Regions from separate parts of the Aeromonas sp. TECH754 genome, predicted to be linked through region 2. Evidence: predicted binding sites of a transcription regulator. Region 2 holds the regulator's gene; each other region holds the start of a gene.
The links. Region 2 encodes MetJ, which represses methionine synthesis genes. Its sites were predicted from a motif close to AGANNTCTAGANNTCT; they were not measured.

Region 1: a site for MetJ is predicted at 1,688-1,703, ahead of metN (methionine ABC transporter ATP-binding protein MetN). Genes of this name have one in related genera too.
Region 3: a site for MetJ is predicted at 2,638-2,653, ahead of metA (homoserine O-succinyltransferase MetA). Genes of this name have one in related genera too.

The regions. Positions count from the first base shown of each region.
Region 1 is NZ_JBWBRA010000001.1:56,930-61,205, forward strand. It holds gene ACZ9IL_RS00240 (methionine ABC transporter permease) at 1-433, opposite strand, end outside; gene metN (methionine ABC transporter ATP-binding protein MetN) at 510-1,553, opposite strand; gene ppgK (polyphosphate--glucose phosphotransferase) at 2,260-3,003, opposite strand; gene queG (tRNA epoxyqueuosine(34) reductase QueG) at 3,087-4,229, opposite strand.
Region 2 is NZ_JBWBRA010000001.1:4,532,365-4,536,640, reverse strand. It holds gene ACZ9IL_RS20840 (bifunctional aspartate kinase/homoserine dehydrogenase II) at 1-1,085, opposite strand, end outside; gene metB (cystathionine gamma-synthase) at 1,166-2,335, opposite strand; gene metJ (met regulon transcriptional regulator MetJ) at 2,546-2,869, shown strand; gene ACZ9IL_RS20825 (helix-turn-helix domain-containing protein) at 2,911-3,672, shown strand; gene ACZ9IL_RS20820 (tRNA-binding protein) at 3,758-4,096, shown strand; gene ACZ9IL_RS20815 (aromatic amino acid transport family protein) at 4,186-4,276, opposite strand, start outside.
Region 3 is NZ_JBWBRA010000001.1:3,480,621-3,484,896, forward strand. It holds gene ACZ9IL_RS15790 (LTA synthase family protein) at 1-373, shown strand, start outside; gene ACZ9IL_RS15795 (Lrp/AsnC family transcriptional regulator) at 432-902, opposite strand; gene ACZ9IL_RS15800 (phosphatase domain-containing protein) at 1,080-1,595, shown strand; gene metA (homoserine O-succinyltransferase MetA) at 1,664-2,611, opposite strand; gene ACZ9IL_RS15810 (HD-GYP domain-containing protein) at 2,756-3,994, shown strand; gene ACZ9IL_RS15815 (CinA family nicotinamide mononucleotide deamidase-related protein) at 4,034-4,276, shown strand, end outside.

The DNA of each region.
Region 1 (4,276 bases), 4.5 Mb from region 2:
CGGGCAGGGCCTCTGGCAGCAGCACCTTGGCGATAATTTGCAAGGGTTTGGCACCCATGGCCTTGGCCGCTTCCAGCAAGCCGTCCGGCACCTCCATCAGTGCCCCTTCCACCAGGCGGGCGATGAAGGGCACGGCGCCTATGGTCAGCGGCACTATGGCGGCTATGGTGCCGATGCTGGTGCCGACGATGAAGCGAGTCAGCGGGATGATGGCGACCAGCAGGATGATGAAGGGCACCGAGCGGCCGACGTTGACGATGATGCCAAGGGTCCGGTTCAGCAGCGGGTTGGCCAGGATCTGGCCGGCCTTGGTCACGTGCAGTGCCACACCGAGCGGCAGCCCGAGCAGGCAGCCAAACAGGGCGGAGGCAAACACCATGATCAGGGTGTCGCCGAGGGCTGAGATCAGCAGATTAATCATTGCTTCGGACATGAGTCATCACCTCCAGCTGAATAGGATTATGAGCGGGGACTGCGCCGGGCAGCCGTTGAGGGCCGTGATGAGTCGATCAGTCATTGCTACGGACATAACCCATCACCTCCAGCTGAATATGGTTGTCGATCAGGAACTGCTGGGTCGCCGCGCACTGGGCTTCATCCCCGAACAGTTCGGCCAGCAGGAAGCCGAACTTGACCCCGCCGGCGTATTCGATGTCTGCACTCAAGATGCTGATATCGATGTTGAAACGGCGGCTCGCCTCTGAGATCAGCGGCGTATCGACGGTGCTGCCGGTGAAGCCGAGCTTGACCAGCGGGTAGCTGTTCGCCACACGCTCCGCACTCATCCTGTCCTGATACTCCTGCGGTACCTCCAGATGGATGGTGGAGTGGATGAAGTCACGGGCCAGCTGGGTCTTGGCGTTGCTGAAGAACCAGGCCACTTCGCCCTGCTCGATCAGGCGGCCATCACTGATGATGGCGACTTCGTCGCAGATCCCTTTCACCACGTCCATCTCGTGGGTGATGAGCAAGATGGTGAGCCCCAGTTTAACGTTGATCTCTTTGAGCAGGCTCAGGATGGAGCGGGTGGTCTGGGGATCCAGCGCCGAGGTGGCCTCGTCACAGAGCAATACCTTGGGGGCCGGCGCCAGGGCGCGGGCGATGGCGACGCGTTGCTTCTGACCACCGGATAATTCGGACGGATAGGCGTGGGCGCGGGCTTCCAGCCCGACCAGGGCGAGCAGCTCCTCGACTCGGGTCTGGATCCGGGCCTTGCTCCAGCCCGCCAGTTCCAGCGGGAACGCGATGTTGGCGAACACGGTGCGGGAGGAGAGCAGGTTGAAGTGCTGGAAGATCATGCCGATCTGGCGGCGAGCCTGGGTCAGATCCCGCTCGGGCAGGGCCACCAGATCCTGGCCATCGACGATGACCTGGCCGTCGGTGGGGCGCTCCAGCAAGTTGACACAACGAATGAGGGTACTCTTGCCGGCACCGGAGGCGCCAATCACCCCGAAGATCTTGCCTTGTGGCACATGCAGGCTCACGTCACGCAGGGCGTGCACGGCGTCAGTGCCCTTACCGTAGACTTTGTTGAGACCGTTCAACTTGATCATGAATTCTTCCGTGCTAACAGCCTTAAAGCACAGGGCGCTACAGGCGGGTGAATTGGGCAGAGGTTTCACTGGGTTGCTCTGCCATCATGGAGGATGATGCTAAGATGTCTGGATGGCTGTGTCAACGCATGTTTCTACGTCTAGACGTCTAAAATATGGATAAGAATTTCTGCCGAGCGACTATGGATTGGCAGGATGTGCGGCCATTCAATATTAGATTCTTTTTTGTGGCTAAATTGCCGAATATAACCCGTCACATTAGTCTTAAACCGCCGATTCATCAGTCTCGCCTGATCTCGTTGTCGACGCTCCGGATCGGTCGTTGCCAAGATGACACGGATCCGCCGGCCTTGTCCCGTCCTCTTTTCTTTTCCATCCTATTGATAAAGCACAATAAATAGCCAGCTCTGGGGTGGGGAAGAGGCGATGGCCGTTCAGCCCGGCCTGGAGATGAGTCGCTGGAGGGAAAACAGCCAGATCAAGCAGGGCGTCGACGGCCGAAATGGTACCACTTTGGTACTGATGGCATGCTCGGCACACCCGATGACGGGGAGCGTCGTGGAGAAGAAGATTTGCAGTGGGAGAGCAGGTTCGCGCCGTGGCCGCTGTGGGGCATTGCGAAGGGGCGATTGTGACGACAATCCGCATTACTGACGGCAGAGGCCCGGCATGTGCCGGGCCTCTTGCATCAGCGTGTGACTGCAGCTCAGTGCCCTTGTTGGGACTCGGCGTAGAGGGCGGCACCTATGATGCCGGCCTGGTTGAGGCTGGCCGCCGCCACCAGCGGGGCGCGGGTCTCTATCTTGTCGATGAACTTGTCGAGCTTGGCGGCGCTGCCGCCGCCCAGGATGAAGAGATCGGGGGAAAACAGGAACTCCAGCCTGGCCAGGTACTTGTTGAAGCGTTTTCCCCAGCGGCTCCAGGAGAGATCTTCGCGTTTGCGGGCCGCATCCGAGCAGTAGTGCTCGGCGATCATGCCTTCCAGCATCAGGTGACCCAGCTCGGTGTTGGGTAGCAGCTGGCCATTGACGAACACGGCAGTACCGATGCCGGTGCCGACCGTGATGAGGATGATGACCCCCTTGCGATCCCGGCCGGTACCAAAGCGCATCTCGGCCAGACCCGCCGCATCGGCGTCGTTGAGCACGTGGCAGGGCAGACCGGTCACATCCGCAAACAAGTGGGCGGCATCGGTCTCGACCCAGCTCTTGTCGATGTTGGCGGCGCTCTTGGCGATGCCGTTGTGGATGATGGCGGGGAAGCCACAGCCTACCGGGCCCTTCCATTCAAAGTGTTCGACCAGCGCCTTGAGGGTATGGGCGATAGCGGCCGGAGTGGCCGGTTGCGGGGTGGCCAGACGGTGGCGCTCACCGATGAGCTCGCCGGTCACGGTATCGACCAGGCAGCCCTTGATCCCGGATCCGCCTATATCTACTCCCAACATCTGCATCAGAATGTTCCTTTTAGTGCGCCGATGATCGAACGTCGGCAGAGCATGAAAAAATGACTGGCATCCGGCAAGGGGCAGATCACTCAGGCGTGACCTGGCAAGCCTTTTTCTATGCAACGGATCAGCAATTTTGTCTTCTTGTTATCCTCTCGCTGGCGTGTGGCCAGGGTGGTCAGTGCCCATTCTATATGTTCGGCCACCATGGGCTCGGCCTCGGGCAGCGCCTGTTGCAGGGCCTCGATCGCCTCTGGGCTGGCCGGGCCGTTGCCGAGTGCCACCGCCAGGTTGCGGCGCCAGCGTTGATAACCGATGCGGCGGATGGGGCTGCCTTCGGTGTATTTGAGGAATTCGGCCTCAGACCACTGCCACAGGCCAAGCAGAGTGGGGCGGTGCAGGTTGGGCCTGGGGCTGAAGTCTGGCTCGGGGCTCACGTCCGCATAGCGATTCCAGGGGCAGATCAGCTGGCAGTCGTCACAACCATAGATGCGATTGCCCATGAGCGGGCGCAGCTCGGGGGGAATGGGGCCGTCATGCTCGATGGTGAGATAGGAGATGCAGCGCCGGCCGTCCACCACATAGGGCGCTAGAATCGCGCCCGTCGGGCAGATGTTGATGCAGGCCACACACTTGCCGCACTGCTCTTTCTCCACCGGGGCATCCATGGGCAGCGGCAGGCTGACGAGCAGCTCCCCGAGGAAGAAGAAGGAGCCGGCAGATTCGTTGAGCAGCAGCGAATGCTTGCCTACCCAGCCGAGCCCCGCCTTGGCGGCGAGCGGGCGTTCCAGCAGGGGGGCCGAGTCGACGAAGGGGCGCCACTCTCCCGTGGCCTGACAGAGTTCCCGGCAGCGTTGCTCTATGCGATCTCCCAACTGCTTAAGCCGGTTGCGCATGACCTTGTGGTAGTCGCGGCCGAGGGCATAGCGACTGATGTAACCCAAGGTGGGATCGCGCAGGGTGCTGGCGAAGCCGGCTTCGAAGGGCAGATAGTTCATGCGCACCGACAGCACCCGCTGGGTGCCCGGCAGCAGCTCATGGGGGCGTGCGCGCATCATGCCATGGCGGGCCATGTAATCCATGTTGCCGTGATGGCCCGCATCCAGCCAGGCCTGCAATCTGGGCTCTTCGATGCGCAAGTCGGTATCGGTGATCCCGACCTGGTCAAATCCTAGCTCGCGTGCCCAGAGCTTGATATCTTGAGCCAGTTGCTGGAGTTCGGTTGCCGTCATGCTGCGCGGTCGATCCCGAGCCTCGAAGGCGACGTCTTGGGGGACGG
Region 2 (4,276 bases):
TCCGGCTGGCGTTGCAGGGTGAGCGGGTGGAGGCGATGACGGGCCAGATGGGCCTCTATGGTCGCCACCGTCTGCTCATAGCTGGTCTGGGGCAGCACTTTGAGCTCAATCAGCGCAATCTGATCCACCGAGGAGACGATGCGGGCGCCGCCGGAGCGCGGTGCCCGGCGCAGTATGTGGGTGCAACCCTCGTCCGGGTTGTAGCTGCAGCGCAGGGTGAGGCGCTGGCGGCTGTCGGCCACCGGCTGCAGGGTGCGCGAATGCAGCACCGAGGAGCCGAGGCGAGCGAGCTCGTTGGCCTCCGCCAGGCTCAGCCGCTCCAGCAGGCGCGCCTCCTTCACCCGGCGCGGATCCGCGCTGTAGACCCCGGCCACGTCGCTCCAGATGGTGGTGGACTCGCCGTCCGCCAGCGCCGCCAAGAGGCTCGCGCTGTAGTCTGAACCGTTGCGACCGAGCAGCAAGGAGCGCCCTTCCAGATCCGCGGCGATGAAGCCGGTCACCACGATGCGGCCGGGGTGCTCCGCCAGACGGGCCTTGAGCAACTCGCTGGAGATGGCGGTATTGACCTTGACCAGAGCGCCGTCCTCGGCACGCAGGAAGCTGCGGGCATCGAGCCAGATGGCGGGCTCACCGCGGCTGCTGAGCAGGGCGGCCAGCAGCCGTGCCGACCACACCTCACCGAAGGCGAGCAGGCCGTTGCGCGCGAAGCGATCGAACTGCCCCTCCAGGGTCTTGGCAATCAGCTGGGTGTCGTCGGCGAGCTGCTTGCTCAAGTCGAGCTGCAGTTCCCCCTCCAGCAGACCGTCGATCAGGCTCTGCTGATAGGCGTGCAGGGCGGTGATGGCCTCACCGGCGGCTTCGTCCCCCGCCTCGGCCAGCTCCACCAGCTGGATCAGCCGGTTGGTGGTCTTGCCGGCGGCGGAGACAACGATGAGCTCCTGTCCGCCGACCTGCTGCTCGACAATCGCCGCGACCCGACGATAACAGACCGGATCCGCCAGACTGCTGCCGCCAAACTTGTGCACATGGCGCCGTTTCAACCCTGCTTCTGTCGCCACCGCTCTCTCTCCTTGCTGCTGTTCCATTTCCTTCACCACCTGTTCCTGCATCTTGCTGCCGGCAGCCCGCCCGATCTGGCGTCGGTGAGCGGCTGCCGTGCCGTTGACTAGTTTGCCTGTTGCGCCAACTGCGCCTGCTCAAACCCGTTGGCCAAATCGGCCACCAGGTCTTCGCCGTGTTCTATGCCTACCGACAGGCGCAGCAACTGGGCGCTGATGCCCGCCGCCTGCTGCGCCTCCGGGGTCATGGCCCTGTGGGTCATGCTGGCCGGATGGGCCACCAGACTCTCCACCCCACCGAGGGATTCCGCCACCGAGAAGAGGCTCAGCGCTCCGAGGAAGGCGCGCAGGCCCGCCTCGTCACAATCGAGTTCAAAACTTAGCATGGCGCCGAAGCCGGACTGTTGACGGCGCGCAATCTCGTGACCCGGATGGTTCGGCAGGCTGGGGTGATAGATTTTTTTCACCAGCGGTTGCTGCTGCAGGAAGGCGAGGATCCTGTCCGTGTTCTCCTGATGGGTGCGCAGGCGCGGCGCCAGGGTGCGCAACCCGCGCAGGGTGAGGTAGGAGTCGAAGGCACCCGAGGTCAGCCCCAGGCAATTCGCCCACCACACCAGGGAGTCGGCCAGTGCGGCTTCCTTGGCAATCGCCACCCCGCCCACCACGTCGGAGTGGCCGTTGATGTACTTGGTGGTGGAGTGCACCACCACGTCGGCGCCAAGGGCCAGCGGTTGCTGCAGCAGTGGCGAGAGGAAGGTATTGTCCACCGCTACCTGGGCGCCCACCTCGTGGGCCGCGGCGGCGATGGCGGCCACGTCCACCACCCGCAGCAGCGGGTTGGAGGGCGTCTCGACCCACACCAGCGCCGGTTTCTGCGACAGCGCCTCGGCCAGGGCGGCTTCATCCCCCTGATCGACGAACTGCACCCGGTAGTGGCCCTTGGCCGCCAGATATTCGAACAGGCGCCAGGTGCCACCGTAGCAGTCGTGGGGGGCGATCAGCAGATCGCCGGCCTTGAGCAGGGCGGTGGTCACCAGATGGACGGCGCCCATGCCGGTGCCGGTCACCACCGCGCCCGCCCCCCCTTCCAGCACGGCCAGCGCATCCGCCAGGTTGGTGCGGGTCGGGTTGCCGGAGCGGGCATAATCGTATTGACGGGGTTCGCCAAAATCGGCAAAGGTGTAGTTGCTGGAGAGGTAGATGGGCGGCACCACTGCGCCGTGCTGCGTATCTGTCTCAATCCCGGTGCGAACCGCCAGGGTGGCCTTGTGGGTCATGTCTCTCTCCTTGATCTGTCGCTGGACGGTGGCCACTGTTGCCCTGCCACACCCGCCTTCTGCCATTGCTGGCCCATGGTGCACCACCTTACGCCAGCCCAAAAAAGCCGTCAACACTTCTAGACGTCTAAATGGCTTTGCTGTTGGATTGCCATCTAATTCCGTAAGGGTTAAAATCCGCGCTCACGGCAAAATGAGAACAGGTGAATCATGGGTACAGAGTGGAACGGCGACTACGTCAGCCCCTATGCGGAACACGGCAAGAAGAGCGAACAGGTCAAGAAGATTACTGTCTCGATTCCGCTCAAGGTGCTGAAGGTGCTGACCGATGAGCGCACCCGTCGTCAGGTGAACAACCTGCGTCATGCGACCAACAGCGAGCTGCTCTGCGAAGCCTTCCTGCACGCCTTCACCGGCCAGCCGCTGCCCGGTGACGACGACCTGCGCAAGGATCACCCGGACAGCGTCCCTGCCGAGGCGCGCGCCATCATGGAAGCGCTCGGCAAGGAAATCGAAGATTTCGACGCAGAATAACCCTGGCAGCATTGCCTATGCCCAATAGCAATCTTCCTTCGATGACGCGGCCCGGTGCCGCGTCATCGCTATCTGCTCCCCCGTCGGCACCCACGCCCTCGTTCAGCCTGCGCCGCTATCAGCGCGACATCAGCAGTCACAGTCACGACTTCAGCCAGCTGGTTGTTCCTCTCGATGGCCCCATCGAGATCGAGGTGCAGGGCCAGGCTCGTCGCCTGTTACCCGGTTTCGCCTGCGTCATCGCCCCCGGCGAGCGCCACGACTTCGCGGCCGATCCGGCCCTCTCCTTCCTGGTACAGGAGAGTCACTGGTTGCCCGAGGCGCTGGGTGAGCGCCCCTTCATCGAGCTGGACGAGTCCCAGCGTCATTACCTCGCCTTCCTGCGCCAGATGGTGGCCGAGGGTCGCCAGGTGGCCGGCATGGAGCAGGTCTGGCTGAGCCTGCTGGCGGAGGGTCAGGGCATGGGCCCCGCCATCGCCCCCCGCATCGCCCGAGTGCAGCGCCATATCGAGGCCCACCTCGCCGAGCCCCTCACCAACGAGCGCCTAGCCGCCATCGCCTGCCTCGGCCAGAGTCAGTTCAAGCATGTCTTTCGCCAGCAGTTGGGCATGAGCGTCTCCCACTATGTCAGGGCGCGGCGCATGGCGTTGGCCCGCACCCTGCTGACCCAGACCATCTTGCCCATCGGCGAGCTGGCCTGCCGGGTTGGCTACCAGGATCAGGGGGCCTTCGCCGAGCGCTTCCTGGCCGAGACGGGGCTGACTCCCTCACGCTGGCGTCAACAACACGGCCAGTTGCCCTAACCCATCGGCTCCTCACCGAAGACAAGACAGGCACTTGTCGGGCATGCTGGTGATCAGACACAGCATGCAGATTAGAGGAGCAAAGATGCAGACCATAAGCTGGCAGGAATTCGAGATGGTGGAGCTCAGGGTGGGCACCCTGGTGCGGGTCGAGCCCTTCCCCGAGGCGCGCAAGCCCGCCTACAAGCTGTGGGCGGATTTTGGCCCCGAGCTTGGCGTGCGCAAGAGTAGCGCCCAGATCACCGACCTCTATGACGCCGAGGCACTGGTGGGCCGCCAGATAGTCGCAGTGGTGAACTTTCCCCCCAAGCAGATTGGCCCCATCCAGTCGGAGTTTCTGCTGACCGGTTTCTACCGGGCGGACGGCGCCGTGGTGATGGCCATCCCGGAGCAGGCGGTGGAGAACGGCGCCAAGCTGAGCTGAGCCAGCGGCTAGCACGAAAAGCGCAGGCGGCTAAAACAAGAGAGGCGACCCCCGGGTCGCCTCTTTGCGTTCACGCATGCCCGAGCGGCTTATTTCAGCAGGCTGAACAGCAGCGCCGAGACCGCCAGGGCGCCGGTCAGCAGGATGAAGCCATTGGTCCAGCCCTGACGGAAACGGGCC
Region 3 (4,276 bases), 1.1 Mb from region 2:
CAAGCCCCGCCAGGACGAGCGTGTCGTGAGCCAGATCGACATGGCACCGACCCTGCTCTCCCTGATGGGGATAAGCGCCGACTACCCCATGCTGGGCAAGGATCTGACTCGCATGCCGGACGATTGGCCGGGACGCGCCATCATGCAGTACGACAAGAACTTCGCCCTGATGCGGGGCAAGGACGTGGTGATCCTGCAGCCGGAGCGACCGGCGGAAGGCTATGTCTACGATGCCGTCCGCCAGCAGTTGCTCCCGGCCCCCCAGCCGGACGAGATAAAGGAAATGGCGCTGGGGCTGGTGCTCTGGGGCAGCCTGGCCTACCAGCAGGGGCTCTACCAGACCGCGCCGGACAGCCGGCTCGTGCTGAACTGATGCCAATTTTGCAGACAAAAAAACCGCCGAGTGGCGGTTTTTTATTGCCTCATGCTGCTCAAGGCTGGGTGAAACAAGGCAAGGAGCGGCTGAATCTGTGCTCGAACACCAGAGACGTCTCGAGGTGCACCACCTCTTCCCGCGAGGTGAAGTGATCGAACACGAAGTTGCGCAGGTGCTCGGTGTCGGCGACGCAGAGGTGCACCAGGAAATCGTCCTTGCCCCCCATGTGGAACAGGCTGATCACCTCGGGCAGGGCCAGGATGGCGTCGCGGAACGCATCGATGATCTGCCGGCTGTGACGCGCCAGCTGCAGCGAGACCATGGCCTGGATGTGGCCACCCAGCGCCTGATAGTCCACCTCGCAGTGTGCTCCCTTGAGCACCCCGTCCTGTTGCAGCTTGCGCACCCGCTCCAGGCAGGTGGACGGCGCCACCCCGACCAGGGCCGCCAGATCCTTGTTGGTCATGCCCGCATCGCGAAACAGATGGGCCAGGATGTCCAAGTCCAGTTGATCCAGGTTTCTCATCTCTACTCCTTGCTCGCTCAATTTTTTATAGGCTCTAATTTTTTTAGACTCTGCCCGTAAACCGGGCTGAACACAACGCAGATTGACATCCAGAGCCTGGCCCCTATGCTCTGCCCCGCTCAGGCAAGGCGCCAATGAGTTCATTTGAAACCAGATACCCCCCCCACAAGGATCCCCATGCACCCTTCCCACCCCTTCTGGAGCCTGGAAGTCCCCCGCCTCGACGGCCAGTTGCTGCTGACCCCCTGCCCCGGCACTCAGCAAGTGCCCATGCCGCAAGCCCTCGCCCAGTTGCAACTGGCCGGCGCCCACGCCGTGATCACGCTGATGACGAACGAGGAGCTGGCCGCGCGCGATCTGGCGCAGCTTGGCCAACGGGTGGCCGAGCGTGGCATGAGCTGGTTCCATCTGCCCATCCTGGACGACGAGGCCCCCACCACCGCCTTCGAACAGGCCTGGCAGCAGGCGCTGCCGCAGTTGCTCGCACTGCTGCGGGACGGCAAGCAGCTGGCCATTCACTGCCACGGGGGGAGCGGTCGCACCGGGCTGGTCGCCGCCCTGTTGTTGATGACGCTGGGTCAGCCACAGCGGGAGGCCATGGCCGCCATCCGGGCCCGCCGGCCCAACGCCTTCACCCTGGCCTGCCACCGCCACTGGCTCGATGGCCAGGCGAGACGGCTGCAGGCCGACTGAGCGCGCTCTTATGCCTTGGGCCGCAGGTTGCCCTCCCGTCCGCAGCCAATGAGCTGGCTCGATGACATCTATGCCTTGGGCTGCTCGTAGGTAAACACCTTGCCGATGTCCTCCAGCCGATAGCTGGTGAGCTGATAAACGTAGTAGTTGAGCCAGTTGGAGAACAGCAGGTGGCCATGGCTGCGCCAGCTGGCGCGCGGCGTCTGGCCGGGATCGTTGTTCGGGTAGTAGTTGACCGGGATGACGGGGGTGAGCCCGGCCGCCAGATCCCGCTGATATTCCCCGTCCAGGGTCAGGGCATCGTATTCGGGATGACCGGTGACGAACACCTGGCGGCAATCCTTGGTCGCGGCCAGATAGACCCCGGCCTCCTCGGATTCCGCCAGGATCTGCAAGTCGGTGTGGGCGCGGATCAGATCCCCGTCGAAGGCGGCGTAGCGCGAGTGCGGGGCGACGAACTCGTCGTCGAAGCCGCGCAGCAGCGCCTCGTGATCGTCCAGCCTGTGATGGCGATAAACCCCGGACAGCTTCTCGCCGTGGGTCTGTTTCTCCATGCCATACAACGCCTTGAGCGCCGCCTGCACCGCCCAGCACAGGAACAGGGTCGAGGTCACGTGCTGATGGGACCACTCGATGATCTCGACGATCCGCGGCCAGTAGACCACCTCCTCGAACTCCACCAGCCCGAGCGGCGCCCCGGTGATGATCATGCCGTCATAGTTGTTGCCACGCACCTGCTCGAAGTCGTGATAGAAGTTCTCCAGGTGCGCCTGGGGCGTGTTCCTGGACTCCCGATCGTCGATGCGCAGCAGATCCACGTCCACCTGCAGCGGCGAGTTGGAGAGCATCCGCATCAGCTGGATCTCGGTCTCGATCTTCTTGGGCATCAGGTTGAGGATGAGCACCCGCAGCGGGCGGATGTTCTGGGTGACGGCCCGGGATTCCGTCATCACGAAGATGTTCTCCTGCCCCAGCACTTCGGCGGCGGGCAACTGGTCCGGGATCTTGATCGGCATGCTTACTCCCTGTACTGCATCGGTAAATATGTCTGGACATCTAGAAGCCTATAATAAAGCTTCCGGTCTGTCATCAGATACCTTTTGTATTCACCCAAGCCTTTGACTAGCATACGGCTCTGTGTGTTTCTCGCGCCCGACCCCATGACAGGTATCAAGATCTCGGTGGACCGACTGCAAGTCGGCAATTATGTCTCCCTGCCACTGGGCTGGCGTGATCACCCCTTCCTGTTTTCCAGCTTCAAGCTCAAGAACGAGCAGGAGATCGAGCTCATTCGCCGGCTCGGCCTCAAGCTGGTGACCATCATCCCCGACAAGAGCGACACGCCTCCCAAGCCCCTCGATCAGGTGCAGCCCCCCTCGGCCGATATCGAGACGCTCGCCGCCCGCCAGCACGAGATGCAGCAGGAGAAGGCGCAGCGCATCGAGCAGTTGCAGCGTTATCGCCGGGATCTGCAGCAGTGCGAGAAACAGTTCCAGCAGTCGCTGGCCCAGGTGCGTAATGTGATGAGCAAGGTCCAGTCCCGCCCCCTCAACGCCATTCACGAGGCGCAGGAGCTGATCAGCACCATGACCGAGCAACTGCTGTCGGTGGACGAGATGGTGCTGCACCTGGTTTCCGACAGCGAGGATGGCAACAGCCTGCAGTGTCACTCCCTCAACGTCAGCGTGCTCAGCATGCTGCTGGCGAGGGAATGCAAGCTGCCGGCCGAGACCATCCGCCAGATCGGCATGGGGGCGCTGTTTCACGACATCGGCAAGCTGAAGCTGCCGAGCCAGATCCTGCGCAAGACCGAGCCGCTGACCAAACCGGAGCAGAACCTGATGGCCCTGCACCCGCGCTACGGTCTGGATCTGCTCAACCTGGCCAAGGATTTTCCAGCGGAGGCGAAAAACATTGTGCGCTATCACCACGAGTACCTGGATGGCAGCGGGCTAGAGGGGCTCAAGGGCGGGCAGATCGATCAACTGACCCAGATAGTGTCCCTCATCAACGAGTACGACAACCTCTGCCACCTGCAGGCCAAGGTGCCCTACTCGGCCCTCGGCAGTCTCTACAAACAGCGCAAGGCCCAGTTCAATACCGACTACCTCGGCATGCTGATCCGGCTGATGGGGATCTACCCGCCGGGCAGCGTGGTGCAGCTCTCCAACGGCCAGCTGGGGCTGGTGATGTCGGTCAACAGCTCCCGCCTGCTCTACCCCGCGGTGCTGGTGTACGATCCGCGCATCCCGCGCCAGGAGGCGGCCATCATCGATCTCGAGCAGGCCGAGCTCAGCATCGCCAAGGTGATCCATCCCAGGCGCCTGCCCCCCGCGGTGTTCGAGTACCTCAACCCGCGCACCCGGATCAGCTATTACTTCGAGCACGGCAAGCCCTGATCTGCCCGTGCCGCCCGTCCCCTGTTTCAAGGAGTTTGCATGCGTATCGAGATCATCAGCACCGGCGATGAGATAGTGACCGGCCTGGTGGTGGACACCAACGCCGCCTGGCTCAGCGCCCTGCTGCTGGAGCAGGGCTGGCAGGTGCGCCGCCGCGCCACCGTGGGGGACAACCTCGCGGATCTGACCGCCCTGTTGCAGGAGAGCGCCAGCCGCGCCGAGGTGGTGCTGGTGTGTGGCGGGCTAGGCCCCACCGCCGACGATCTCACCGCCCAGGCGGCG